DNA from 3 places in the Streptomyces sp. NTD91 genome. Region 3 is predicted to be linked to each of the others. Evidence: riboswitches for the same ligand, from Rfam matches in the RefSeq annotation. Region 3 holds a riboswitch; each other region holds the start of a gene.
The links. A riboswitch is a leader RNA that binds a small molecule or an ion and turns the genes downstream of it on or off. The one in region 3 is predicted to bind cyclic di-AMP.
Positions count from the first base shown of each region.

Region 1: another riboswitch for cyclic di-AMP. It lies ahead of AC5WRT_RS03745 (C40 family peptidase); the one in region 3 lies ahead of AC5WRT_RS21445 (M23 family metallopeptidase).
Region 2: another riboswitch for cyclic di-AMP. It lies ahead of AC5WRT_RS00435 (transglycosylase family protein); the one in region 3 lies ahead of AC5WRT_RS21445 (M23 family metallopeptidase).

Region 1 is NZ_JCAJZW010000002.1:238,269-247,676, forward strand. Features, by position in the region: gene pcrA (DNA helicase PcrA) at 1-492, opposite strand, end outside; cyclic di-AMP (ydaO/yuaA leader) riboswitch at 703-871, shown strand; gene AC5WRT_RS03745 (C40 family peptidase) at 878-2,032, shown strand; gene AC5WRT_RS03750 (tellurite resistance/C4-dicarboxylate transporter family protein) at 2,192-3,154, shown strand; gene AC5WRT_RS03755 (hypothetical protein) at 3,158-3,511, opposite strand; gene AC5WRT_RS03760 (C40 family peptidase) at 3,937-5,004, shown strand; gene AC5WRT_RS03765 (LuxR C-terminal-related transcriptional regulator) at 5,033-5,776, opposite strand; gene AC5WRT_RS03770 (ATP-binding protein) at 5,773-7,059, opposite strand; gene AC5WRT_RS03775 (PspC domain-containing protein) at 7,269-8,738, shown strand; gene AC5WRT_RS03780 (hypothetical protein) at 8,725-8,934, shown strand; gene AC5WRT_RS03785 (DoxX family membrane protein) at 9,081-9,408, opposite strand, start outside.
Region 2 is NZ_JCAJZW010000001.1:92,411-101,818, reverse strand. Features, by position in the region: gene AC5WRT_RS00450 (nucleoside triphosphate pyrophosphohydrolase) at 85-1,146, shown strand; gene AC5WRT_RS00445 (cytochrome P450 family protein) at 1,281-2,513, shown strand; gene AC5WRT_RS00440 (transglycosylase family protein) at 2,681-3,760, shown strand; cyclic di-AMP (ydaO/yuaA leader) riboswitch at 3,938-4,110, shown strand; gene AC5WRT_RS00435 (transglycosylase family protein) at 4,115-4,801, shown strand; gene eno (phosphopyruvate hydratase) at 5,150-6,436, shown strand; gene AC5WRT_RS00425 (FtsB family cell division protein) at 6,573-7,049, shown strand; gene AC5WRT_RS00420 (DUF501 domain-containing protein) at 7,102-8,664, shown strand; gene AC5WRT_RS00415 (NAD(P)/FAD-dependent oxidoreductase) at 9,110-9,408, shown strand, end outside.
Region 3 is NZ_JCAJZW010000020.1:117,148-126,555, forward strand. Features, by position in the region: gene AC5WRT_RS21440 (M16 family metallopeptidase) at 1-1,002, shown strand, start outside; cyclic di-AMP (ydaO/yuaA leader) riboswitch at 1,212-1,371, shown strand; gene AC5WRT_RS21445 (M23 family metallopeptidase) at 1,384-2,130, shown strand; gene AC5WRT_RS21450 (GntR family transcriptional regulator) at 2,329-3,015, shown strand; gene AC5WRT_RS21455 (HPr family phosphocarrier protein) at 3,164-3,445, opposite strand; gene AC5WRT_RS21460 (bifunctional acetate--CoA ligase family protein/GNAT family N-acetyltransferase) at 3,623-6,448, shown strand; gene AC5WRT_RS21465 (hypothetical protein) at 6,467-6,880, shown strand; gene AC5WRT_RS21470 (DUF5998 family protein) at 6,882-7,478, shown strand; gene AC5WRT_RS21475 (alkaline phosphatase family protein) at 7,478-8,668, shown strand; gene AC5WRT_RS21480 (thymidine kinase) at 8,716-9,366, shown strand.

The sequences.
Region 1 (9,408 bases), on a different contig from region 3:
CTCGCGGCGCAGGATGCGCACGCACGCGCTGTGGAAGGTCATCACCCACATCGCGTTCGCGCGCGGGCCGACGAGCTGCTCGACACGCTCCTTCATCTCGCCCGCTGCCTTGTTCGTGAAGGTGATCGCGAGGATCTGGCCCGGGTGCACGTTCCGCTCGGCGAGCAGGTGGGCGATGCGGTGGGTGAGCACGCGGGTCTTGCCGGAGCCCGCACCGGCGACGATGAGCAGCGGGGAGCCGGCGTGCCGGACCGCGGCGCGCTGGTTGTCGTTCAGCCCTTCCAGCAGGGCCGCCGCGTCGAGGACGGGGCGCGGGGCGCCGTCGCGGTAGTGGGTGTCCCGGTCCGGCGGCGTGTCGAACTTCCCACCGAACAGATCGTCCGGCAGCGGCTCCGGAGTGTGATCGTCCTCGGGCGGCGGCGGAGGTTCCCCCTCGTGCCCGCGAGGGGCCTGGAGGTCCGCCAGGAAGCTGTCGTCAAAGAGGCTGCTCATCGCTCTACGAGTCTAGGGCGCCCCGCCGACAACCGGTCGCCGTCCCGGAAAGACGGCCGTCACAGGAGGCACGCGAGTCCCCTCACCCTGCGGAATCACCCGATGACATCGCGGTGATCCCGGCGTCGGATCACAAAAATGTATCGGACATATCACGCACCAACCTTCACACTAGTCACACGAGTTGGCTAGGTTGCCGTCGGGCCGCGTGCGCGGCCTCCGCCGAGTCCGGCGCGCCCCGCGGCGCCCGGAGCCGGGGACCCAACCGATCCCGGGGTGAATCGGCCGACTCCCGACGGGACGACGCCGTAGGGCAACCCTTCCGAACCGCCGCCCGAACCCGACAGCTAACCCGGTAGGCGGCCCATTGGAAGGAGTCGCCTCCTTGGCGTCGCACCGCAAGCCGCGCCCCGGCGGGACCTCTGGAGCGGGCCTCCGCACCCCCGCCCTCGCCACCGCAGCCCTCACCTCCATGGCCGTGTTCTCGCAGACCGCCGAGGCCGCCCCGAGAGCCGATCACGACAAGCCCAGCCTGGAGGAGGTCGAGAAGAAGGTCGACGACCTCTACCGCCAGGCGGAGTCGGCGACCGAGAAGTACGACGCGGCCAAGGAGCGGACCGGCCGGCAGCGGGGACGTGTGGACGCTCTCCGCGACGAGCTCGCCCGGCGCACCGAGCGCCTCAACAAGGCCCGCGACGAGCTGGGTTCCTTCGCCGCGGCCCAGTACCGCACCGGTGCCGCCGCTCCCGACACGGCCACCTTCCTGCTGGCGAACGACCCGCAGGACTACTTCGACCAGAGCCAGCTCATGAACCGGCTGACCTCGCGGGAGAAGAGCGCGGTGGACGCCTACATCGGCGAGCAGGCCGCGACGATGAAGGATCGGCGGCAGGCCGCGGAAGGCCTGCGGACGCTGGACGCGTCGCAGCACGAGTTGCAGACCGCCAAGGCCACCGTGCAGCAGAAACTGGCCTCCGCGCGCGAGCTGCTGTCGTCGCTGACGGCCCAGGAGAAGGCGCGGCTGGCCGCCATCGAGCGGGAGAAGCAGCAGGAGGCGGCACGCAAGGCGGCCGAGCTGGCGAAGCGGCAGGCGGCTCAGCAGCAGACCGGCTCGTCCTCGTCGTCCTCGCCGACGGGGTCGGGCTCCGGCTCGGCCGGGTCCACGACAGCCGGCTCGTACGACACGAAGGCCGAGAAGGCGATCGCCTTCGCCCGTGCGCAGATCGGCAAGCCCTATGTGTGGGGCGCCACCGGCCCGGACTCCTACGACTGCTCCGGTCTCACCCAGGCCGCCTGGAAGGCCGCCGGCGTCACCCTTCCGCGTACCACGTACGACCAGGTCGATGCAGGCACCACGGTCTCGCTGACCGACGCGCGGCCGGGTGATCTGATCTTCTTCTACGACGACATCAGCCACGTCGGCATCTACATCGGCAACGGCATGATGATCCACGCGCCGAAGCCGGGCGCGTACGTCCGCGAGGAGTCCATCTACTACGGCGGCGAGTCGATCATCCACAGCGTGGTGCGCCCCGGCTGACCGGCCCGGTCCGCGTGCACCCCAGGCGCGGTACGGGCATGCTCCGTCCGCACGCGCGCGTGGCCGTTGTTCTCACGTCCATCACGCGCGTGCAGGCGTTTTCCCCTCCCCCCGCGCGCCCTTCCCGGGCGGGGCGCCGCGGCTCCCTAGCATCGGCACATGCCCGGCATTTCAGGTCTGCGCGCGTGGGGGGCGGAGCGGTCCCCCGCGGCCGGGTCCGCGGTGATGGCGACCGGCACCCTGTCGATGGGCCTGCATCTGACCGGCGCCGAGATCCTTTCCCGAGCGGCGTTGGCGCTGGCCTGGGTGGCCTGGGTCGCGCTGGCCGCCGCCTTCGTGCTGCGGCTGGTCGCCGAGCCGTCCCGCTGGATGGCCGAAGCGGAGGGCCCGGGCGCGCTCACCTCCGTCGCCGCGACCACGGTGCTGGGCACCCGGATGTCCGCCCTGGGCTGGCAGACCACGGCCGAGGCCCTGCTGGCCCTCGCCGCGCTGCTCTGGCCGGTGCTGCTGTTCCTGGTCGTACGGCGCTGGAGGCGGCGCATGTCCGGCGCGGTGTTCCTGTGCTGTGTGGCCACGGAGGGCCTCGTCGTACTGGCCGCCACGCTGGCCGCGGCCGAGCGGACGGCGTGGCTCGCGCACACCGCGCTGGTGGTGTTCTGGCTGGGTCTGGTGCTCTACGGCGTCGTACTGGCCCGCTTCGACGCACGGCAGCTGCTGGAGGGGGCGGGCGACCACTGGGTCGCGGGCGGGGCGCTCGCGATCTCGGCGCTGGCGGGGGCCAGACTGCTGGCGGCCGGGGACACGGGCCTGTACCTCTGGAACGGCGACGACCGCGGCACGCTGCGCACCGTGACGGTCGTCCTGCTGGTGCTGGACCTCGTCTGGTACGTCGTGCTGGTGGCCGCCGAGGCGGCGTGTCCCCGGCGCGGCTATCACGTACAGCGCTGGGCGACGGTGTTCCCGATGGGGATGACGGCGGTGGCGGTGCTGTCCGTCGTGTCCGCGGTCGGCGTCCCCTGGCTCACCTGGCCGGGGCGGTTGCTGCTGTGGGTCTCGGTGGCGGCGTGGCTCGTGGTCGCCGCAGGTGCGGTGCTCGCGGCCGCCGCCGGCGGTGACGGGTGAGCGTCAGGTCCACAGGACGGCGATGAAGACGTTCGCCATGGTCAGTGTGCCGACCAGCCCGAACATGCCCTTGTCGATCTTCTCCTCGTCGCGCTTCACATAGACCAGTCCGAGGATCACGATCAGCAGCGCCAGCTTGGTACCGATCTTGATGGTGTCGACGTGGTGGCCGTCAGCCTGGTTGAGGCCGACCAGGGCCACGCCGGTGACCAGCATGGTCAGCGCGCCGTGCAGCATCCCGGGCACGAACCGGGCCGTGCCCTGGCCCATCGCCTTCATCTGGGTGAGGAAACCGCCGAGCAGCGCGGCGATGCCGATGATGTGCAGGCCGACGAAGAGATGGATGAGTGCGTCCATGGCCCGGAGCCTAGCCAGGGGCCCCGGAGCCCCCTGCCACCGGCCCCGGCCGCAGCGGTCGGCAGGCGCGTGAGTAATCTTGCATATATGCGCCCCATAGCACCCCACGCCTACCGCCTGTCCCGCTTTCCGCGCTTCGGTCACCACGCTGTGTGAAGGCGACCGGCGCTGCACGGCAATGCGGTCACATACGGTCACTCCCCGGTCCGTCGGGACCAGTTTCGTACACGCGTTACCAACTCGTCACAGACGGGCCTAGCGTCCTCCCCCAGGTGACCGACTCCCCACCGCCGCCCGGGCCAGGGGCGGCCGTCGGCCACCACCGCCGAGAAGGGTCCGGCGGTGGCCCGCTGCCCCTGTACGGGCCGCCGCCGGACGCCGGACCCCTCGTCGTGCGAGTCGTACGGAAGGACGTGACGGCCCAGGTGGCAGCGCACCGCAAGCCCCGGCACCACTCGATCGGCGGCCGTACGGCCCGGACGGCCGCCACCCTCGCCCTGGCCGGCGCGGCCACCGCGACGGGGTTCGACGGCACCGGACACGCCGAGCCGCAGCTGACGCCGGCACAGGTGAAGGCCGAGGTCGACAAGCTGTACCAGGAGGCCGAGACCGCGACCGAGAAATACGACGGCACCAAGGAGCGGGCGGACACCGCTCAGCGGCGGCTGAACGCGCTGCGCGACGAGACCGCACGCAAGCAGGAGAAGCTCGACACGGCCCGGGACGCGCTCGGTTCGGTCGCGGCGGCGCAGTACCGCGAGGGCGGCTTCGCGCCGGCCTGGCAGCTCGCCCTGTCCGGCGACCCCGACCGGTACCTGGACGACGCCGCGTTCGCGGAGCGGGCCGGTGACCGCGAGAGCGCCGCCATGTCCCGGGTGCGCGAAGAGCTGCGGGAGATCGAGCAGTTGCGCGGCGCCGCCCGCGTCGAGCTGACGTCGCTGCGGTCCCGGCAGGCCGAACTGCGGCGGCAGAAGCAGACGATCACCGGCAAGCTGGACGAGGCCCGGCGGTTGCTGGCCCGGCTCACTCCGCGGCAGCGCACCGAGATCACCGGTGCGGACGGAACCGCGCCGGGGCGCGCTTCCCGCTCGGCCTCGGACGCCCGGGGCGCGCTGGAACAGGCCGGGTCGGCCGCGGCCCCGAACGCACGTGCCGCCGAGGCCATCGCCTACGCCTACGCCAAGCTCGGCAGCCCCTACGTGTGGGGCGCTGCCGGCCCCAACGCCTTCGACTGCTCGGGCCTGGTCCAGGCCGCCTACCGCTCCGCCGGCGTCTCCCTGCCCCGCACCACCTACGCCCAGATCAACGCGGGCCGTCGCGTCTCCCGCTCCGAACTCCAGCCCGGAGACCTGGTCTTCTACTACTCCGGGATCAGCCACGTCGGCATCTACGTGGGCAACGGGCAGATCATCCACGCACCGAACCCCTCGGCACCGGTCCGGCTGGCCCCGGTCGACCTCATGCCTTTCGCGGGGGCGACCCGGGTGGCGTGAGGGACGACCGGGCAGGGACCCGGCGAGGTCAGACCAGCCGGCGGGCCGTCGCCCAGCGGGTCAGTTCATGGCGGTTGGACAGCTGGAGCTTGCGCAGGACCGCCGAGACATGGGACTCGACCGTCTTCACGGAGATGAACAGCTGCTTGGCGATCTCCTTGTAGGCGTAGCCACGGGCGATCAGCCGCAGCACCTCGCGCTCGCGCTGGGTGAGGCGGTCCAGGTCCTCGTCCACGGGCGGGGCGTCGGTGGAGGCGAAGGCGTCCAGGACGAACCCGGCCAGCCGCGGGGAGAAGACGGCGTCGCCCTCCTGCACACGGAAGATGGAGTCGACCAGATCGGTACCGGTGATGGTCTTGGTCACATAGCCGCGGGCGCCGCCGCGGATGACCCCGATCACGTCCTCCGCCGCGTCCGACACCGACAGCGCGAGAAACCGGACGGGCCGCTCGGCGTCCGCCGTCAAAGGCGCGCACCGGCGCAGCACTTCGACCCCGCCGCCGCCCGGCAGATGGACGTCGAGGAGGACCACCTCGGGCCGGGTGACGGTGATGACGGTGACCGCCTGGTCGACGTCCGCGGCCTCGCCGACCACCTCCACGCCGGTCTCGGCGGTCTGCCCGATCTCTGCCTGGACGCCGGTGCGGAACATCCGGTGGTCGTCCACGAGCACCACCCGTACGTGCCGTCCGCCCGCGCCGCTGTCGGCGGCCCCGGTCCCGGGCGCCTGCGGGGCTCCAGCCGTGCCGTTCGCCTCGGTCGCGTCGCTCATGACGTCTTCTCCGCCCTCTCCATCTCCAACTCGACCTCCGTGCCGCCGCCCGGCACCGACCGCAGCCGGGCCGTGCCGCCGTTGCGCTCCATGCGGCCGATGATCGATTCTCTGACGCCCATGCGGTCGGCGGGTATCGAGTCGAGGTCGAAGCCGGGCCCCCGGTCGCGCACGGACACGAAGACCGTCTTCCCCTCGACTTCGGCATAGACCTGTACGGCGCCGCCCTCGCCACCGTACTTGGCGGCGTTCACCATCGCCTCGCGCGCCGCCTGCATCTGCGCGCCGGTCCTCTCGTCCAGCGGGCAGTCGCCGACCACGACGACCTCGATGGGCACGCCGTGCTTGTCCTCCACCTCGGCGGCGTTGCGCCGCACCGCCTCGGCGACGGTGTCCGGCTCGTCGGCCTCGTCCTTGCCGGTGCCCTCCGGTTTGTACAGCCAGGTGCGCAGGTCGCGCTCCTGGGCGCGGGCGAGACGACGCACCTCGTTCGCGTTGTCGGCGTTGCGCTGTATCAGGGTGAGGGTGTGCAGCACCGAGTCGTGCACGTGCGCGGCGACCTCCGCCCGCTCCTGGGCGCGGATGCGCATCAGGCGCTCCTCGGAGAGGTCCTGGGTCATCCGGACCAGATACGGGCCGGCGAGCAGGGTGATGCCGACGACGACGGCGAGCGCGGCCTGCAGGACGGCGCCGAGGTGAGCGGTCGAGCCCTGGAGCCAGAACACGGCGGAGACACCGGCCGTGACGAGCAGAACGCCGGCGGCCGCGCGCACCAGGGTGAGGGTGCGCCGCCGACGGCCGACCTCGACCCAGCGGGCGCGGCGGGCGTTGTCCGCCTGACGCCAGACGAGGGCGACACCGGCCGCGACGAGGACGGCGGGCAGCAGATACGCCTTGGCCGCGCCGGTCAGGTTCACACTGCCCACGAACACGATGGACACGATGACCATGAGCAGCAGCGCGACGATCTGCCCGCGGTCCGGCTTGCGGGTCACGAGTCTGCGCCGTCCGCTGGGCACGGCCTCCGCGGCGACCGGCGGCTTGTGGGCACCGACGCCGCCGACGCCGAGCGGAACGAAGAACCAGAACGCCGCGTACAGCAGCGCGCCGAGACCGTTGGCCATGAACAGGCCGACGAAGGCCAGCCGCACCCAGATCACGGGCAGCCCGAGATGCCCGGCGAGGCCCCGCGCCACTCCACCGAGCCAGCGTCCGTCACTGCTGCGGTAGAGCTTGCGCGGCGGCCGCGGGTCGTCGAGGGGGAGGCTTGCGGCTTCCGGCATGCCAACGATGGTCACATGCCCGGCGGGGCCAGGCATCAGGGTCGGCCCCCAGACGTCCCTGATCTTCTTCGGGGCCGGGCGGGGAGCGTCCGGCCGAGGCGGCCGGGCGCCGCTCGCGGGGTTCCCTGGACCGCGTCAGGGCCGAATTCAGGGTTCGCCCAGGGTCGTCCCGACTGACGCGGCGGCGGCCGGCCCGTCACCATGGACGCATGACGGATCACGAGCACGCCGCGACGGGTCCGGGACCCGGCTCCGGCCCGCGCCCGGCCCCGGGCACCGGGCCGACGGATGCCGCGTCCGCCGCGACGAGGACATCGGGAGCGGCCGGCGCCGGCACGCACACCGGTGCACAGCAGCGGGGCAGGGACAAGGAGCAGGAGCAGGAGCAGCCCGCCGGAGTCCCGGGGCGGTTCCGGCGCGACCGCGGGCACAAGATGATCGCGGGCGTGTGCGCGGGCCTCGGTCGGCACACAGACGTGGACCCGGTGATCTTCCGGATCACCCTGGCCGTGCTGTCCGCGACCGGCGGCATCGGCCTCATCTTCTACGGCTTCGCCTGGCTGCTGGTGCCGTACGAGGACGAGGAGGAGAACGAGGTCCGCAAGCTGCTGACCGGCCGGGTCGACGGGCAGGCGCTCGCCGCAGTGCTGTTCGCCCTGGTCGGCTGCGGAATCTTCCTGACCATGCTGAGAAACGGCGGCGTGCTGGCCTTCGCCGTGGTGCTCTCCCTGCTGCTGGCGGCCGCCGGGTACTGGTCGCGGCGCCGCGGCGCCCCCGGCCCCGACCTGCTCGCCGCCCAGGCCGCCGCGGACGCGCCGCCTGAGGCCCAGGCGCCGCCGGTCGTCGACATCTATCCCTCGTGGTGGCGGGACCCGATCGTCAAGGACGGCACCCATGTCGGTGGCACCGGCTATCTGTGGGGGCCCGGCGACGCCCGCGCCCGGGATCTCACCTCGGTGGTCGACGTCGGCATCGCCATCCCCTGGACGCACCACGGCCACCAGGGCTCCCCGCAGCCGCGACCCGCGGCGCCCCCGAGACCGCGCGGCCCGCGCTGGATCGGCGGCTGGGTGCTCCTGCTCGCCCTGGTGGCGGGCGGCCTGGGCACCGGGCTGACCTGGGACACGCATCCGCTGGGCACCAGCCTGCAGACCGGTCTGGCGTGCGCGCTGGCGGTGTTCGGCCTGGGTCTCGCGGTCAGCGCGTTCCTCGGGCGTACGGGAGCCGGGACGGTGTTCCTGGCGATCGTCACGGCGGTCCTGCTCGCCGGGACGGCGGCCCTGCCGAGGGACATCACCACCCACTGGAGAGACACCTCCTGGAGTCCCGCCGCGGCGGCGCAGCTGCGGCCGGCGTACGACCTCGGCACCGGCCGCGGCACGCTGGACCTGAGCCGGGTGCGTCCGGGCAGGGGCCGGACGGCCACGACGGACGCCCATGTGGGTGCCGGGCAGTTGAAGGTGATCGTGCCGACGGACACGACCGTGCGGATGAACATCGAGGTGGGTGTCGGCGACATCCGGTTGCCGGGGGACAACAGGAAGGACGTGGACGTGCAGCCGCGCAGGCTCAGGAACGTGACGCTGACACCGGCCGCGGGCGTCAAGAACGCCGGCACGCTGGACCTCAGGCTCGGGGTCGGTCTGGGACAGGTGGAGGTCAGCCGTGCTGCGTCATGAGTTCCAGCCGGGGAAGCTGGTCGCCGGGCTCTTTCTCACCGGCACGGGGGTGGTCTACGCGGGGGACGCGGGCGGGTTGTGGGAGACGCCGTGGTTCGCGGTGGTTCCGCTGGTCGTGGGTGGCCTGTTCCTCGCCGGGGCCACGGCGGCGGTGGCCCGGGCCGTACGCAGACGGGTCGACACCGAGAACGGGTAGGCACTCGCCGCAGGTGCGGGCCACAGCCCCGCGGTGGCGCCCGCTGCCATACGGGCCGATCCCGCCGGCAACTCCGGCGAGCAGGCGCCGGGGCCGGGCGCCGGACGGGCGGCCCGCGTCGTCGGCCGGGCGACAGACCGTCGGTGTCAGTAGCCGCCCAGATGCCGTCGGCGGCGGGACCGCCAGGCCGCGTCGACGGAGAGATAGGGGGCGCCGGCGAGGACCAGGGGGATCCAGGCCATGAGATAGGCGAGGTCGTTGCCGTAGTAGTAGGGGGTCGTCGCCCAGCTGACCGTCATCCACAGGCTGAAAGAGATCAGCGCGCCGCCGAGCGCTGCCAGCCGGCCGAGCAGACCGAGGAGGGTGCCGATGCCGACGGCCAGTTCACCGAGGGCGATGGCGTAGCCGAAGCCGACCGGGGCCTTCAAGGCCAGATCGACCAGGGCCGGAATGGCGGCCGAGTCGCGGGCCGAG
Region 2 (9,408 bases), on a different contig from region 3:
GCAGCCGGTCGTACGATCACACGACCGCCCCCGCCCTGTGGACAACCAGATCCACTCCTGGGCGGGGTGGGTTACGTTCGGATCGTGAACGCATCCAGTCCCGACCTCGTCCCCGCCGCCGGTCCCGGCCGCGTCGTCCTGCTCACCACGAGTCACCGTGTCGCCCCCGGCCTGCTGTCCTGGCCCGCCTGGCAGGCCCTGCGCGACGCCGACGCCGTGCTGTGCGCGGACGGCACGCATCCGCAGCTGCCGTATCTGCGCGAGGCCGGGATAGCGGTCCGGGAGGCGTCCCCCACGGCGCAGGAGCTGGTCGACGCGTGCGCCGGCGGGCGCACGGTCGTGGTCGTGACCACCGGCGAGGGGGAGCCCGCGCTCACCGACGGCCTGGCCCGGCTGGCCGGCTCCGGCCGCGTGGCCATGCCGGACCTGGAGCTGCTGCCCGCCTCCTACGACCTGCCCGGCGCCCGCCTGCTGGACCTCGTGCAGGTCATGGACCGCATCCGCGCCGAGTGCCCGTGGTCCTCCCGGCAGACCCACGAGGGCCTCGCGAAGTACGGCATAGAGGAGGCGTACGAACTGGTCGAGGCGATCGAGACCGGTGACCGCGAGGAGCTGCGCGAAGAGCTGGGCGACGTGCTCCTCCAGGTCGTCTTCCACTCCCGGATCGCCGAGGAGCATCCGGACGCTCCGTTCTCGGTCGACGACGTGGCCGGCGGCATCGTCGCCAAGCTGGTCCACCGGCACCCGCACGTCTTCGGGGACGAGAAGGCGGAGACGCCGGACGACGTCAAGGAGCACTGGCTGCGCACCAAGGCCGAGGAGAAGCGGCGCGCGTCGGTGACCGAGGGCGTCCCGCTCGGCCAGCCCGGCCTGGCCCTCGCCGCCAAGCTCGTCTCCCGCGCGCGTACGGCGGGCCTGGACGTGCCGCTGCCGCAGGGCGAGGGCGTCGGCTACCGGCTGCTGGCCCTGGCGGCCCGCGCCGATGCGGAGGGCGTGGACCCGGAGGCGGCCCTGCGCGCGGCGGCACGGGCGTACCGGGACGCCATCCGTGAGGCGGAGGGAGTCGCCCCCGGGGCGATACACCGCACCCGCACCGGCCACCGTGACGCGGAGGGCCACGAAGCCCCGGATACGGTCGACCCGTGACCGACCGGCCCCACCCCCACCCGAGCCCTGCCGAGGGCTCGGCCCTCGGCTCCGCCCCGGCACCGGCCGGGGACCCGCCCCCCGGCCCCTCCCCGGCCCTCGCCGAGGGCTCCGCCGGAGGTCCCGTACCCGCCCTGTTCACCTGGGAGTTCGCCACCGACCCCTATCCCGCCTACGCCTGGCTGCGTGAGCACGCGCCGGTGCACCGGACGCGGTTGCCCAGTGGGGTGGAGGCCTGGTTGGTCACGCGGTACGGAGATGCCAAGCAGGCCCTCGCCGACCAGCGGCTGAGCAAGAACCCGGCGCATCACGACGAGCCCGCGCACGCCAAGGGCAGGACCGGCATCCCGGGCGAGCGCAAGGCGGAGTTGATGACGCATCTGCTGAACATCGATCCGCCGGACCACACCCGGCTCAGAAGGCTGGTCAGCAAGGCGTTCACACCCCGCCGGGTCGCCGAGTTCGGGCCGCGCGTGCAGGAGCTGACCGACCGTCTCATCGACCGGTTCGCCGGGGAGGGCTCCGTCGACCTCATCCACGAGTTCGCCTTCCCGCTGCCCATCTACGCCATCTGCGACCTGCTCGGCGTCCCTCGCGAGGACCAGGACGACTTCCGGGACTGGGCGGGAATGATGATCCGGCACGGCGGAGGGCCGAGGGGCGGGGTCGCGCGGTCCGTGAAGAAGATGCGCGGCTACCTCGCCGAGCTGATCCACAAGAAGCGCGAGGCGCTGCCCGTTGAGCCCGCGCCCGGTGAGGACCTCATCTCCGGTCTCATCCGCGCCTCCGACCACGGCGAGCACCTCACCGAGAACGAGGCCGCGGCGATGGCCTTCATCCTGCTGTTCGCCGGCTTCGAGACGACCGTCAACCTCATCGGCAACGGCACCTACGCCCTGCTCACCCACCACGGGGAGCGCGAGCGGCTCCAGGCCTCCCTGGCCGAGGGGGAAAGCGGCCTGCTGGAGACCGCAGTGGAGGAGCTGCTGCGCTACGACGGGCCGGTGGAGCTGGCCACCTGGCGGTTCGCCACCGAGCCGCTCACCGTCGGCGGACAGGACATCGCGCCGGGCGACCCGGTGCTCGTGGTGCTCGCGGCTGCGGACCGGGATCCGGAGCGGTTCGCCGACCCCGATGTGCTGGATCTCGCCCGCCGCGACAACCAGCACCTCGGCTACGGCCACGGCATCCACTACTGCCTCGGCGCGCCGCTCGCCCGGCTGGAGGCCCGGACCGCGCTGGCCACCCTGCTCACCCGCCTTCCCGACCTGCGGCTCGGCGCCGATCCGGCCGACCTGCGGTGGCGCGGCGGGCTCATCATGCGGGGCCTGCGCACCCTCCCCGTGGAGTTCACACCCACCGCCTGAACACACTCCGTGCGGGTAAAAGTGACGGACGTTCAATTATGTGATCTTCACGTGATCTACGCGGCATTAACTTGTGACAAGTGATCGTCTGGCGCTACGTTCACCCATCAGCGTGGCGAGGGCACTGTTCGCCGCGCCGGTTCCGCAGTCGCACGAAAGGCTTCCGCATGCTCTCCGGGAACGGTCGTCACCGTCGCCCCCGTCAGGCTCCGGCCCTCCTCGTCGCGGCCGGAGTGACCGGCTCCGCCATCGCCATCCCGCTGCTCGGCGCCGCGAGCGCCAACGCTGCCGACGGCACCACGTGGGACAAGGTCGCCGAGTGCGAGAGCGGCGGATCCTGGAGCGCGGACACCGGGAACGGCTACTACGGCGGTCTGCAGATCTCGCAGGAGGACTGGGACAAGTACGGCGGCACGCAGTACGCCGCGAGTGCGGACCAGGCCAGCCGCAACCAGCAGATAGCCGTCGCCGAGAAGATCCTCGCCGACCGGGGCACCGCGCCGTGGGCCATGTGCGCGCTGACCGCCGGGCTGACCTCCCACTCCGCTTCGCTCGACGTCGACACCGGTGTCGGCGGCTCCGCATCCGGCGGCAGTGGCGGTTCGAACGACACCTCCGGCTCGGCGGACGGCTCCGGCTCGTCCGGTCTGCCGGATTCGTCCTCCAGCGGCGCCGGTTCGGGCCACGCGCCCGGCTCGGACTCCTCCGGCTCCGACTCCTCCAGCCCCTCCTCGGGCGCGAGCGGCACGCCCGCCCCGAGCCCCGGTGGCGATGCCACCGGGACCCCGGATCCGACCGGTTCCGCCGGAACCAGTACCCCCAAGCCGGACAAAACTCACGAGTCCGCCTCGCAGGGCGACGGAAGCTCAGAGGGGGGCGCCGGGTCTTCCACCGCGATGCCCGGTGCTGACAACTCGGACAATTACCAGCAGAGTGCCGGTTCTTGGAGCCTGGTCGACACCGGAGCGCTCGGCAGTGGCGGACGTCACCGTGGCGCGAGTGCGGACGAAAGCGTGACAAACGGTCAGGGCGACGCCTCTTCCGGCCGTCACGCCGGCCACGGACCGGACACGTACACCGTCCGCGAGGGCGACTCCCTCGCCTCCATCGCCGACTCGCTCGGTGTCGACGGCGGCTGGCACGCGCTCTACGAGAGCAACAAGAAGGTCATCGGTGCCGACCCGGACCGCATCGCCGCCGGTCAGACCCTGAAAATCGACGGCGAAAAGGGCGCGGAACAGGACTAGTTGACGCCCTACTTGATCAGTGATGTCCGGTTTGGCGAAAGTGTGGGATGAGTCTCAGAAGCCCTGATCGTCTTTGAAATTCCGCCGACGGCATGTCTACGGTCAGGACCGCTCGTCACCACGAGCCCCGGCAGTCGCACACGCCGAATCCTGCCAGCGGTTGCCCGGGAACAGTCGTCGCGTCAAGCGCCGTAGGCAGGAGCGGGGGACCCAAGGTAAGTGCCGCGCCCAGCAGTTCAGTCTGGACCGGCTAGGGGTGAAGCCGCACCTCGCGCAAGCGGGTGTGCGGCCGGGCAACTCAACCGGCCCGAACCCGACAGCTCACCTCGCAGGCGTCGGTGAGGGGATCGATCCATGCTGTTTTCCGCCAAGGGCAAGCACCGCCGCCCGTCCAAGGCCGTCCGCGTCGTCGCTCTCGCCGGTGTCACCGGCGCCGCCGTCGCCGCCCCGCTGATGGCGGCGGGCAACGCCTCCGCCGCCACCGCCTCCCAGTGGGACGCCGTCGCCCAGTGCGAGTCCGGCGGCAACTGGTCCATCAACACGGGCAACGGCTTCTACGGCGGCCTGCAGTTCACCAACTCCACCTGGGCCGCCTACGGCGGCACCGCCTACGCCCCGCGCGCCGACCTGGCCGGCAAGGCGCAGCAGATAGCCGTCGCCGAGAAGGTCCTCGCGGGTCAGGGCAAGGGCGCCTGGCCGGTCTGCGGCACCGGCCTGTCGAGCACTCCGTACAACGGCTCCGCTCCCGCGGCCTCCACGAAGTCCTCGAGCGGCACCACCACCCGCTCCACCGGCCAGCAGGCCGCCACCCGTTCCACCACGCGCACGGCCCCGTCGGCGAACAAGACCGTCACCACCGCGACCGGCACGAAGGTCAAGAAGGGTGACGGCGAGTACAAGGTCGTCAAGGGCGACACCCTCAGCTCCATCGCCGCCAAGCACGGCGTGCAGGGCGGCTGGCAGAAGCTGTTCCAGCTGAACAAGGACATCGTGAAGAACGCCGACCTCATCTACCCGGGCCAGCAGCTGCACCTCAAGTGACAGCCGGGGAGTGACACCCGGCTCTCCGGCCGGGCCCACGGCGCCCTCACAGCCGCCGCCCCGCACGGGAGGCCTCGTGAGGGCCACCCCCCTCCCCACGGGCTCCCCGCCCCGGCGCGTGTTCCCCCGTACGCGCCGGGGCGGGGCTTTTCTTTGCCCGGCCGTTCCCCGCTTTTCTTCCGCACCCCCTTTGTTCCGGCGGTGAACAATGGGTACCGTCTGCGTGTCCCTCCTGTCCACGGGACGGTCGGTCGGTGGCCGGCGCCCCGGGGACGGTTAGGCTCTAGTCGCACGGCGCAGCCGCAAGGCACACGCCCCGCACTTCCAGCGTCACATCCCAAGAAGGAGATGCTCGTGCCGTCCATCGACGTCGTCGTAGCCCGGGAAATCCTGGACTCCCGAGGCAACCCCACGGTCGAGGTCGAGGTCGGCCTCGACGACGGCAGCACGGGTCGTGCCGCCGTCCCGTCCGGCGCCTCGACGGGCGCCTTCGAGGCCATCGAGCTGCGCGACGGTGACCCCAACCGCTACCAGGGCAAGGGTGTCGAGAAGGCCGTCCTCGCCGTCATCGAGCAGATCGGCCCGGAGCTGGTCGGCTACGACGCCACCGAGCAGCGGCTGATCGACCAGGCCATGTTCGACCTGGACGCCACCGACAACAAGGGCTCCCTCGGCGCCAACGCCATCCTCGGCGTCTCCCTCGCCGTCGCCCACGCCGCCTCCGAGGCGTCCGACCTCCCCCTCTTCCGCTACCTGGGTGGTCCCAACGCGCACCTGCTGCCGGTGCCGATGATGAACATCCTCAACGGCGGCTCGCACGCGGACTCCAACGTGGACATCCAGGAGTTCATGATCGCCCCGATCGGCGCGGAGTCCTTCTCCGAGGCCCTGCGCTGGGGTGCCGAGGTCTACCACACGCTGAAGAAGGTCCTGAAGAGCAAGGGCCTGGCCACCGGCCTCGGCGACGAGGGCGGCTTCGCCCCGAACCTGGAGTCCAACCGCGCCGCCCTGGACCTCATCCTCGAGGCCGTCAAGCAGGCCGGCTACGTCCCGGGCGAGCAGATCGCGCTCGCGCTCGACGTCGCCGCGTCCGAGTTCTACAAGGACGGCAAGTACGAGTTCGAGGGCAAGTCCCGCTCGGCCGCCGAGATGACCGAGTACTACGAGGAGCTCGTCGCCGCCTACCCGCTGGTCTCCATCGAGGACCCGCTGTTCGAGGACGACTGGGCCGGCTGGAAGGTCATCACCGACAAGCTCGGTGACAAGGTCCAGCTCGTCGGCGACGACCTGTTCGTGACCAACCCGGAGCGCCTGGCCCGCGGCATCGAGGAGGGCACCGCCAACGCCCTGCTGGTCAAGGTGAACCAGATCGGCTCGCTGACCGAGACCCTGGACGCCGTCGAGCTGGCCCAGCGCAACGGCTACAAGTGCATGATGTCCCACCGCTCCGGCGAGACCGAGGACGTCACCATCGCCGACCTCGCCGTCGCCACCAACTGCGGTCAGATCAAGACCGGCGCCCCGGCCCGCTCCGAGCGCGTCGCCAAGTACAACCAGCTGCTGCGCATCGAGGAGATCCTCGACGACGCCGCGGTGTACGCCGGCCGCAGCGCCTTCCCGCGCTTCAAGGGCTGAGAGGCCTCACGGGCTGAGCCAACGTGGAGTAAGGCCTAGCCAGTCGTACGTACGTCCCCGTACTCGGTCCCGTACCGTGTCCGGGGACGTACGCACGTGTGAAGCCACACCGGCGAAGGGGAGGCGGAGGAGCCAGATGGCCGTGAAGGACCGGGACCGTTTCTCCACCGCGACCAGGCTGCGGCTGCTCGGCGAGCAGACGGCGGCCCGGGTGTACCGCTCCCAGAGCAGGCGTCAGGCCCGCCGCTCCCGGCTCACCGGCCGCGCCGCGCTGCTCGCGCTGGTGCTGTGCTCGCTGGTCGTCGCACTCGCCTATCCGATGCGGCAGTACGTCTCCCAGCGTGCGCAGATCTCCGACCTCCAGCGTCAGCAGCAGCAGGCCCGCAAGCGGGTGGAGCAGCTGCGCGACCTCAAGGCGCGCTGGCAGGACGACTCCTACGCCGAGCAGCAGATCCGGCGCAGGCTGCACTATGTGATGCCCGGTGAGACCGGGTACACGGTGATCGCTCCGGGCCCGGCCAAGCAGTCCCGCGCCGACCGCGGGGGCGCCCGGCGTCCCTGGTACGCGAACGTCTGGGACGGCGTGGACAAGTCCGACGCCTCCGACCAGTAGTCGATGCAGTCATCGATGCAGTGATCGACAGAAAGCCAATCCGAAAGCAGTCATGGAAACGCCCCCGCCGCCCACTCCGCGCACCGAGCCCACCGACGCGGACGTCGAGGCCTTCAAGCAGCAGCTCGGCCGCCCGCCGCGGGGCCTGCGGGCCATCGCGCACCGCTGCCCGTGCGGCCAGCCGGACGTCGTGGAGACCGCGCCGCGGCTGCCCGACGGCACGCCCTTCCCGACGACGTACTACCTGACGTGCCCGCGCGCCGCCTCGGCGATCGGGACGCTGGAGGCGAACGGCGTCATGAAGGAGATGACGGAACGCCTCCAGAGCGACCCCGAGCTGGCCGCGGCCTACCGGGCCGCCCACGAGGACTACATCGCGCGCCGGGACGCCATCGAGGTCCTGGAGGGCTTCCCCAGCGCCGGCGGCATGCCGGACCGTGTGAAGTGCCTGCACGTCCTGGTCGCCCACTCGCTGGCGGCCGGACCGGGGGTCAACCCGCTCGGCGACGAGGCGATCGCGATGCTGCCGGAGTGGTGGCGCAAGGGGCCGTGCGTGCAGCCGCTGGCGGCGCCCGACCCGGCGGACGAACACCCCGGGGAGCAGGGTGCCGTCCTGGACCCGGCCGAGGCGCGCCGCGGCTCCTTCGCGGCCGGGCCGCCGGTTTCGGAGGGCTTCTCCCGGGTCGCGGCCGTCGACTGCGGCACGAACTCCATCCGGCTGCTCGTCGCCGACGTCAACCCGGCCACCGGCGAGCTGTTGGAGCTGGACCGGCGGATGACGATCGTGCGGCTCGGCCAGGACGTGGACCGCACCGGCCGGCTGGCGCCCGAGGCGCTGGAGCGGACCTTCGCTGCGTGCCGGGAGTACGCCGGGGTGATCCGTGGACTCGGCGCCGTCAAGGTGCGCTTCGTCGCCACCTCCGCCTCCCGCGACGCCGAGAACCGGGACGACTTCGTGCGCGGGGTGCTGGACATCCTCGGGGTCGAGCCGGAGGTGATCAGCGGCGACCAGGAGGCCGAGTTCTCCTTCACCGGCGCGACCAAGGAGCTGACGGGGCGGGACGACCTGGCCAGGCCCTACCTCGTGGTGGACATCGGCGGCGGCTCAACCGAGTTCGTGGTCGGCGACGACCGGGTGCGGGCGGCGCGCTCGGTGGACGTCGGCTGCGTGCGGATGACGGAACGTCACCTGGTGCACGACGGCAAGGTCTCCGACCCGCCCGCCGAGGACGAGATCGCCGCGATGCGGGCCGACGTCGAGGCCGCCCTGGACCTCGCCGAGGAGACGGTCCCGCTGCGCGGGGCGCGCACCCTGGTGGGGCTCGCCGGGTCCGTCACCACCGTCTCCGCCATCGCCCAGGACCTGCCGGAGTACGACTCCGCGCGCATCCACCACTCCCGGATCTCCCGCGACCGCGTCCGCGAGATCACCGAGTGGCTGCTGCGCTCCACCCACGCGGAGCGCGCGGCGGTCCCGTCCATGCACCCGGGCCGGGTCGACGTCATCGGCGCGGGCGCCCTGGTGCTGCTCGCGATCATGGAGCGGACCGGTGCCGAGGAGGTCGTGGTGAGCGAGCACGACATCCTCGACGGCATCGCGTGGTCGGTGGCGTAGCTCTCTCTTGTTACTGATGGGTAGCGGTCTGCTGAGCAGGTCGGATAACGTTTGAGCGGCATGGAGGGGCCCTTCGGCGCCCCTCCGGTGCAACCGCCCCCGGAAAGTTCGTGAAGTTCTTCACAAGGAATTCGGCCCGGTCGGTCCGTGAAAGGGGCCCGGTTGGCCCTTCCGGGGGGTCAAAGACCGGTTGAACATGTTCAGATGAAGGGTGCCGGGGTGCTGCGGAAAGGGGTGTTCCGAACGCGTTCCGGCATCCTCACGGATGCCTCACCGACCCGGAGAGGCAGCTCACGCGGCATTGACAACGGTCCAAAGGGGACCGTGGTTCCGCTCGTCGCTCATGATCTGGATCACGCGGGCCGCGGAGTGTAGCACAGGGTCTGCCATACCTTGTGAAGGGGCGCACGAGCACCCCCCTGGGAGCGGGTGGATACTCGATGGCATGAGCACCACGGAGCGTCCCAGGATCCTCGTAGTAGGCGGTGGGTACGTAGGCCTGTACGCAGCTCGGCGCATTCTCAAGAAGATGCGCTACGGCGAGGCGACCGTCACGGTCGTCGACCCCCGGTCGTACATGACCTACCAGCCCTTCCTCCCCGAAGCCGCCGCCGGCAACATCTCCCCACGCCACGTCGTCGTCCCGCTGCGGCGCGTGCTGCCGAAGGCGGAGGTCCTCACCGGTCGGGTCACCACCATCGACCAGGACCGCAAGGTCGCCACGATCGCCCCGCTGGTGGGCGA
Region 3 (9,408 bases):
CTGCGGGCGCCCGCCTTCGCCGAGAGCGAGGTCGAGCGGCTGGTCCGCAACCGCCTGGACGAGATCCCGCACGAGCTGGCCAACCCCTCGCGCCGCGCCGCCAAGGAGCTCTCCAAGGAGCTGTTCCCGGCGGCCGCGCGCATGTCGCGCCCCCGCCAGGGCACCGAGGAGACGGTCGAGAAGATCGACGCCGCTGCCGTGCGCGCCTTCTACGACCGGCACGTACGTCCCGCCACGGGCACCGCGGTCGTGGTCGGCGACCTCACCGGCGTCGACCTGGACGCGCTGCTCGCCGACACCCTGGGCGCCTGGACCGGCACCTCGGGCGAGCCGCGGCCCGTGCCGCCGGTGACCGCCGACGACACCGGGCGCGTGGTCATCGTGGACCGGCCCGGCGCCGTCCAGACGCAGCTGCTCATCGGCCGGATCGGACCCGACCGGCACGACCGCGTGTGGCCCGCCCAGGTGCTCGGCACGTACTGCCTCGGCGGCACCCTCACCTCCCGACTGGACCGCGTCCTGCGTGAGGAGAAGGGCTACACCTACGGGGTGCGCGCCTTCGGGCAGGTCCTCAGGTCCGCGCCGGACGGGACGGGTGCGTCGATGCTCGCCATCAGCGGCTCCGTGGACACCCCCAACACCGGTCCCGCGCTGGACGACCTGTGGAAGGTGCTGCGCACCCTCGCGGCGGAGGGCCTGACCGACGCCGAGCGGGACGTGGCGGTGCAGAACCTGGTCGGGGTGGCGCCGCTGAAGTACGAGACCGCGGCGGCCGTGGCGAGCACGCTGGCCGACCAGGTCGAGCAGCACCTGCCCGACGACTTCCAGGCGACGCTGTATCAGCGGCTCGCGGCCACGGGCACGGTGGAGGCCACGGCCGCCGTCGTGAACGCCTTCCCGGTGGACCGCCTGGTGACGGTGCTGGTCGGTGACGCCTCCCGGATCAAGGCACCGGTGGAGGCGCTCGGCATCGGCGAAGTGACCGTCGTGGCGGCCGAGTAGCCGCCATGCGCGCCCGGGGCTCCGACGGTCCGCGGACCGTCGGAGCCCCGGGCTGTTCCACTCCCTTCCTCAGATGCCCGATTTGAGGCGGAGGTTGCGTGTCTGCCCTGTGGGATGCGCAACAAAGGCCCCGCTTCGTTTGGGATTCGGAAGCGGGTTTCCGTAGCGTCGTGCGGGCTGTTCGTCGGCAGTGCGCGTACCCGCGGCACCGGACAGCATCGCCGAGTCCCCGTACGGCGCGAGCCAGGGGAGCCGGGGACCCACGTCCCTGGGGTGAATCGGGCGCCCGCGCGAACGGTGTGGGGCCCGTAGGAGACCTTCCTGCTCCGAACCCGTCAGCTAACCCGGTAGGCGAGAGGGAAGGAAAGGACAAGCCACTCCATGGCGTTCACGTGCGCCACCGGGAAGCACCGCAAGCCCGGCCGGGTCAAGCGCACCTCCGCTCAGGCGGCCGGTATCGCGGCCCTCACCACCACCGGTGTCCTCGGCGCCCTCGCCGCCTCCCCGGCGCTCGCCGCCGAGAACACCGTGGAGCAGACCGGCCTCACCCCGGTCCTCACCGTCAGCGACGACGTGGCCGAGCACATCGACGCGCAGGCCGCCGCGCAGAAGCGGGCCGCCGAGCAGAGGGCGGCCGAGGAGGCCGCGGTCAGGAAGGCGAAGCAGGAACGGCAGGCCCGGGAGCGCGCGGCGCGCGAGGCCGAGCGCAGGCGCCTGCTGAACACCTTCGTCGCCCCGATCGCGGACTCCTACGTCTCCACCGGCTACAAGGCCAGCAGTTCCCTGTGGTCGTCCGGCTCGCACACCGGCATCGACTTCCACGCGGCAGGCGGCACGCCCGTCCACGCGGTCGGCTCCGGCACCGTCGTCTCCACCGGCTGGGGCGGCGCGTACGGCAACCAGATCGTGATCAGGATGGCCGACGGAATGTACACCCAGTACGGCCATCTGTCGTCCATCGGCGTCTCGGTCGGCCAGCGGGTCGTCCCCGGCCAGCAGATCGGCCTGTCCGGCGCGACCGGCAACACCACGGGCCCGCACCTGCACTTCGAGGCCCGTACGACGCCCGACTACGGCTCCGACGTCGACCCCGTCGCCTACCTCCGCAAGCACGGCGTGAACGTCTGACGCCCCGGCGACGGCGGACGCGGCCCCGGCCCACCGGCCGGGGCTTTCGCCGTTTTCCCACCGGCTCCGCCCCGGTCCGCTGACCAAAAAATATCCATTGCTTCCGGCCCGCCGTCGGAAATTCCGGCTCATTGGAATAGAGTCACGGAACGGGCGTCCATCGTCGGCGTTTCACGGGGATTAAGGCGGAGGTCGGGCATGCGTATTCCGGCGCACTCGGTGTGCACGGCGATCCGGGACGACATCATCGCCGGTGTGCACGAGCGCGGCGGCCGCCTCACCGAGGAAGTCCTGGCCCGCCGCTACGGCGTCTCGCGTGTCCCGGTCCGGGAGGCCCTGCGCACTCTGGAGGCCGAGGGCTTCGTCGTGACGCGCCGGCATGCGGGCGCGTGCGTGGCCGAGCCGACCGAGCAGGAGGCCGTCGACCTGCTGGAGATGCGGATGCTCCTGGAGCCGCTCGGGGCCGCCCGGGCCGCCCAGCGGCGCAGCGACGCCCATCTGAAGGTGCTGCGCGGCCTGGTCAGGCTGGGGCAGGAGCGGGCGAGGAGGGGCAACAGCGAGGATCTGCGCTCGCTGGGCGGCTGGTTCCACGAGACGCTCGCCCAGGCCTGCGGCAGCCCCTCGCTGACCGCGATGCTCACCCAGTTGCGGCACAAGATCGCCTGGATGTACGCGGTGGAGGCGCCGGCCAGCCCCGTGGACGCCTGGGCGGAGCACGGCGCCATCGTCGACGCGGTGGCGCGCGGCGACGGCGAACGCGCGCGGGCGCTCACGGCGCTGCACACCGAGCGCACGACGGCCGCGCACCGGCTGCGTTTTCCCCGGGCCGCGGAGCGTGTGAGGACTTCGCAACACGCCGTAAACATGTCGGGCCTCCGGCATTAACACGGACGCCGTATACAAAGAAGAGTAATTCGGTGGTGGTGTATTTCCGCTGCGCGAATTCAGGTGTGTGCGCAATGTGCCCAGAAAAGGGCGGAGCCGCGCCGCCCCGGAAAGGGCGACGCGGCTTCGGTCATCGGCGCGCTGGACTTCAGACCGTCTCGGGCAGTTCCTCGAGGCCCTCGGAGACCAGCTTGGCCAGACGGTCCAGGGCGGCGTCCGCACCCTCGGCGTCGGAGGCCAGGACGATCTCCTCGCCGCCCTGGGCGCCCAGACCCAGGACAGCCAGCATGGAGGCCGCGTTGACGGGGGTGCCGTCAGCCTTGGCGATCGTCACCGGGACGCCTGCGGCCGTGGCGGCTCGGACGAAGATGGAGGCGGGGCGGGCGTGGAGGCCCTCGGCCCAGCCGACGTTGACGCGGCGCTCAGCCATGTGTTGCTGCCCTTCAGTCTTCAGGGTTGTCTAGACCAGTTTCCCACATCGTGAAGCATGCCCGGATCGGACCCGCGTCCTTCCCGGGGCACCGTCGGACCGCGGCCTCGGTCCGACGTGTCGTCCTCCACAGACTGCCCTGCGCCGTTGTCGGACGCGAGCCGTACTCTGGGGCCCATGCAGACCTCGGCGGACCGGAAGGACCGGCACCAGTACCCCGCTCACTGGGAGGCGGACGTGGTGCTGCGCGACGGTGGCACCGCACGCATCAGGCCCATCACCGTTGATGACGCCGACCGCCTGGTCAGCTTCTACGAGCAGGTCTCGGACGAGTCGAAGTACTACCGCTTCTTCGCGCCGTACCCCAGGCTCTCCGCCAAGGACGTCCACCGCTTCACGCACCACGACTTTGTGGACCGGGTGGGACTCGCGGCCACCATCGGCGGCGAGTTCATCGCCACCGTACGCTATGACCGCATCGGCGCCGACGGTGCGCCGGCGTCCGCACCCGCCGACGAGGCCGAGGTCGCCTTCCTGGTGCAGGACGCCCATCAGGGCCGCGGGGTCGCCTCCGCCCTGCTGGAACACATCGCCGCGGTCGCCCGCGAGCGCGGCATCCGCCGCTTCACCGCGGAGGTGCTGCCCGCCAACACCAAGATGATCAAGGTGTTCACGGACGCCGGCTACACCCAGAAGCGCAGCTTCGAGGACGGCGTGGTCCGCCTGGAGTTCGACCTCGAGCCCACCGACCGCTCCCTCGCGGTGCAACGCGCGCGTGAGCAACGCGCCGAGGCCCGTTCGGTGCGGCGGCTGCTCAGGCCCGGCTCCGTGGCGGTCGTCGGCGTCGGCCGCGCCGCAGGCGGGGTCGGCCGCAGCGTGCTCGGCAACCTCAGGGACGCCGGCTACGGCGGCCGGCTGTACGCCGTGAACAAGGCCTTCCCGGAGAACGTCGCCGAGGTCGACGGGGTGCCGGCGTACCGGTGCGTGCGCGACATCGGCGAGCACGTGGACCTCGCCGTGGTCGCCGTACCCGCCGAGCACGTGCCCGCCGTGGTCGCGGAGTGCGGAGTACACGGAGTGCAGGGGCTCGTCGTGCTCTCCGCGGGATACGCCGAGAGCGGGTCCGACGGGCGCGAGCGGCAACGGGCGCTCGTGCGGCAGGCGCGCGCGTACGGCATGCGGATCATCGGGCCCAACGCCTTCGGGATCATCAACACCGCGCCGGACGTGCGGCTGAACGCCTCCCTCGCCCCGGAGATGCCGCGCCCCGGCCGCATCGGGATGTTCGCCCAGTCCGGTGCCATCGGCATCGCCCTGCTGTCCCGGCTGCACCGGCGCGGCGGAGGGGTCACCGGGGTCACCGGTGTGTCCACCTTCGTGTCCGCGGGCAACCGCGCGGACGTCTCCGGCAACGACGTCCTCCAGTACTGGTACGACGACCCGGAGACCGACGTCGCCCTCATGTACCTGGAGTCCATCGGCAACCCGCGCAAGTTCACCCGCCTCGCGCGGCGGACGGCGGCGGTGAAACCACTGGTCGTGGTGCAGGGGGTCGGCTCCGCGCCGCAGGGACACGCGGTGCGCGCCACCCGGCTGCCGCACGCCACCGTCTCCGCGCTGCTGCGTCAGGCCGGAGTGATCCGGGTCGACACGATCACCGAACTGGTCGACACGGGCCTGCTGCTCGCCCGGCAGCCGCTGCCGGCCGGGCCCCGGGTGGCGATCCTCGGCAACTCCGAGTCGCTGGGCGTGCTGACGTACGACCGGTGTCTGGCGGAGGGACTGCGGCCGTCGCGTCCGCTGGACCTGACGACCGGGGCGACGGCGGAGGACTTCCACGGCGCGCTGGCACGGGCCTTGGCGGACGACACGAACGACGCCGTCGTCGTCACGGCGATCCCCGCCATCGGGGAGGCGTCGCCCAGGGACGCGGAGCTGGCCGAGGCGCTGCGGTCGGCCGCGGCGGCAGTGCCGGGAAAGCCGGTGCTGGTGGTGCACGTGGAGCTGGGGGGACTTGCGGAAGCGTTGTCGGCTGCGGCCAGTACGGCACCGCAGGCCGCTGAGAAGGCGCCCGGCGGCGAGGGCCTGTCCTTTCGCCCCGCGGAACGACTGCCCGCCGCGGGACCACCCCCGGAGGGCACCCATCTCATCCCCGCCTACCCGGCCGCCGAACGCGCCGTGCGGGCCCTTGCCGAGGCCGTCAGGTACGGGCAGTGGCGGCGGGAGGCCCTGGACCCCGGGAAGGTGCCCGAGTACGAGGACATCGACGAGAAGGGCGCAGCGCGACTGATCGACGAGCTGCTCATGCGGGGTGAAGGGCTCACGATCTCCGACGCGGAGACCTGCGAACTGCTCGGCAGGTACGGCATCCCGGTGCGGCGCGCCCTGCCCGCGCCCACCCCCGACGCCGCAGCCGAAGCCGCCCGCACCCTCGGCTACCCGGTGGCACTCAAGGCCACCGCCCCGCATCTCAGGCACCGCGCCGACCTCGGCGGCGTACGCCTCGACCTCGCGGACGAGGAGCAACTGCGCCGGGCGTACGCCGAGTTGACCGAGCTGTTCGGGAAGCCGGAGGAGCTGCGGCCGGTGGTGCAGGGCATGGCGCCGCGCGGTGTCGACACCGTCGTACGGGCCGTGATCGATCCGGCGGCCGGGGCCGTGCTGTCCTTCGGGCTCGCCGGAGCCGCCTCCCAGCTCCTCGGTGACATGGCGCACCGGCTCGTGCCGGTCACCGACCGGGAGGCGACCTCGCTGGTGCGCTCGATCCGTACGGCACCGCTGCTGTTCGGCTGGCGCGGCTCCACGCCCGTCGACACCCCGGCACTGGAGGAGCTGCTGCTACGGGTGTCCCGGCTGGTCGACGATCACCCGGAGGTGGTCGCCGTCACCCTGGAGCCGGTCGTCGTCGCCCCGCACGGCGTCAGCGTCCTCGGCGCCACGCTACGGCTGGCACCGCCGCCGGCCCGCGACGACCTCGGCCCGCGCACGATGCCGGCCTACTGAGCGGGAGAGGGGGACCGCATGGAGATCGCCGTCCGCGGGCCGGACGAGGGCAGCCCGCGGGACCGGGAAGTGATCGGCCGGGACGCGGGGGAGCTGCGGCGCGCCGCCGGACACGACCTCACCTGCCACCACGGCCTGGCGGCCGGCTTCGCCGCCCCGTACGTCGCGTCACACCCGGTCGCCTTCCAGGACCGCGTCCTCCGTGCGGCCACGGCCGAGGAGACGGCACGGCTCGTGCGCGCCCTCGGCGAGGCAGCGGCCCTCGTGGGCGCGTTCGAAGCGGAGGCCGACGGTCCGGATCCTCTCTCGTGCCTGATCGCCGCCGAGCGGCTCGAGGCCCGCCAGGGAGCCCTTCGCAGGCGGCCGGGCACGCGTGCGAAGCCCGCCCCCGGTCTGCGCGACTGTCCCGGACCGCCCTTGCCCACGGATTAGGATGGACGCCATGGCCAAGACCAGTACGACGACCCAGGGGCTGCGCGCGGCGATCGAGCGCAGCGGCTACTACCCGGCCCTCGTGGCCGAGGCGGTGGAGGCCGCTGTGGGCGGCGAGCCCATCCGGTCGTACCTGGTCCACCAGGAGACCACCTTCGACCAGAACGAGGTGCGCCGGCACGTGACCGTGCTGGTCCTCACCGGCAACCGCTTCATCGTCAGCCACACCGACGAGCAGGCCGCCGACAGCACCTCCCCGACGCCGTACGCCACCACCTCCACCGAGTCGGTGAAGCTGGAGCGGATCTCCTCCGTCGTGGTGAGCCGCGTCGTGGCGAACCCGGAGCAGTACACCCCGGGCACCCTGCCCCGCGAGGTCGTGCTGACCATCGGCTGGGGCGCGGTCAGCCGCATCGACCTGGAGCCCGCCGCCTGCGGCGACCCCAACTGCGACGCCGACCACGGCTACACGGGCAACTCCACGGCGGACGACCTCAGCCTGCGCGTCAGCGAGGCCGGGGACGGACCGGAGACGGTGCGCGAGGCGCTCGCCTTCGCCCAGGCCGTCTCGGAGGCGACCGCGGACATCAGCCGCTGATGTCCCAGCTCTCCGCCTGGGACCACCCGGAACCGCTCGCCCTGGACACCGCGCCGCTGCCCGAGTACGGCAGCGGCTCTCTCGCCGACCTGCTGCCCACCGTGGCCGCGGGCATGGGCGTCCCCGGGCTGACCGCCACGATTCCGGAACTGGCCGCGGCCGACCGGGTCTGCGTCCTCCTCATAGACGGCCTCGGCTGGGAGCAGCTGCGGGCGCACGCCGACGGGGCTCCCTTCCTGGCCTCGTTGCTCGGTACCTCGCGCGGCGGCACCGGCCGCCCGCTGACCGCCGGCTACCCGGCCACCACCGCGGTCTCCCTCGCCTCCGTCGGCACCGGGCTGCCCCCCGGCCTGCACGGCCTGCCCGGCTACGCCGTGCGCAACCCGGCCACCGGCGAGCTGATGAACCAGCTCCGCTGGCAGCCGTACACCGATCCGCGCGCCTGGCAGCCGTACCCCACCGTCTTCGAGCTGGCCCACCGGGCCGGGGTGCACGCCGCTCAGGTGACCTCGCCCGCCTTCCAGCACACCCCGCTCACCCAGGTCGCGCTCAGCGGCGGCACCTTCCACGGACGGCTCAGCGGCGAGGAGCGCATGGACCTCGCGGCGGAGCAACTGGCCGCCGGGGACCGCGCGCTGGTCTACGCGTACTACTCCGAGCTGGACGGCGCGGGGCACCGCTACGGCGTCGCCTCCGACACCTGGCGCGGCCAGCTGATGTACGTCGACCGGCTCGCCCAGCGCCTGGCCGAGCAACTGCCGCCGCGCAGCGCGCTGTACGTCACCGCCGACCACGGCATGGTCGACATCCCCTTCGACGACGAGCACCGCCTCGACTTCGACACGGACTGGGAGCTGCGCGCCGGGGTCGCCCTGCTGGGCGGTGAGGGCCGGGCGCGGCACGTGTACGCGGTGCCGGGCGCCGAGGACGACGTGCTGACCGTCTGGCGCGAGGTGCTCGGCGAGCAGTTCTGGGTGGCCTCGCGGGACGAGGCGATCGCGGCGGGGTGGTTCGGGCCGCACATCGACGAGCGGGTGTACGCGCGGCTCGGGGACGTGGTCGCGGCCGCGCACGACGACGTCCTGATCATCGCGTCGGAGCGGGAGCCCAAGGAGTCCGCGCTGGTCGGCAACCACGGCTCGATGACGCCCGCCGAACAGCTGGTCCCGCTGCTCGAAGTACGCTCCTGACACTCCCGTCCCCTGAAGACCTCTCACCGAAAGGTGCGCAACTCCTCATGCCCGAGCTGGTGTTCTTCTCCGGAACGATGGACTGCGGGAAGTCGACGCTGGCTCTGCAGATCGAGCACAACCGCTCCGCGCGCGGCCTCGTCGGCATGATCTTCACGCGCAACGACCGCGCGGGCGAGGGCAAGCTGTCCTCCCGGCTCGGGCTGGTCACCGACGCGGTGGAGGTGGCCGACGACCAGGACCTGTACGCCTCCCTGGTGGACCACCTCTCGCAGGGCCGCCGGGCCGACTACGTGATCGCGGACGAGGCCCAGTTCCTCTCGCCCGAGCAGATCGACCAGCTCGCGCGCGTGGTGGACGATCTGGGCCTGGACGTGTACGCCTTCGGGATCACCACCGACTTCCGCTCCAAGCTCTTCCCCGGCTCGCAGCGGCTGGTGGAGCTGGCCGACCGCATCGAGGTGCTCCAGGTGGAGGCGCTGTGCTGGTGCGGCGCCCGCGCCACGCACAACGCCCGCACGATAGGCGGCGAGATGGTGGTCGAGGGCGCCCAGGTGGTCGTCGGAGACGTGGACCAGTCGACGGGCGAGGTGGGCTACGAGGTGCTGTGCCGCCGCCACCACCGCCGCAGGATGACGGCCGCGACGGCCCGCGCGGCGACTCTGGCCCCGGACGTCCTGCCGGTCTCCCCGTCCTGAGGCCGACCGTCTGCCGGCCGTCCGTGGGCCGTCCGGCCCGAC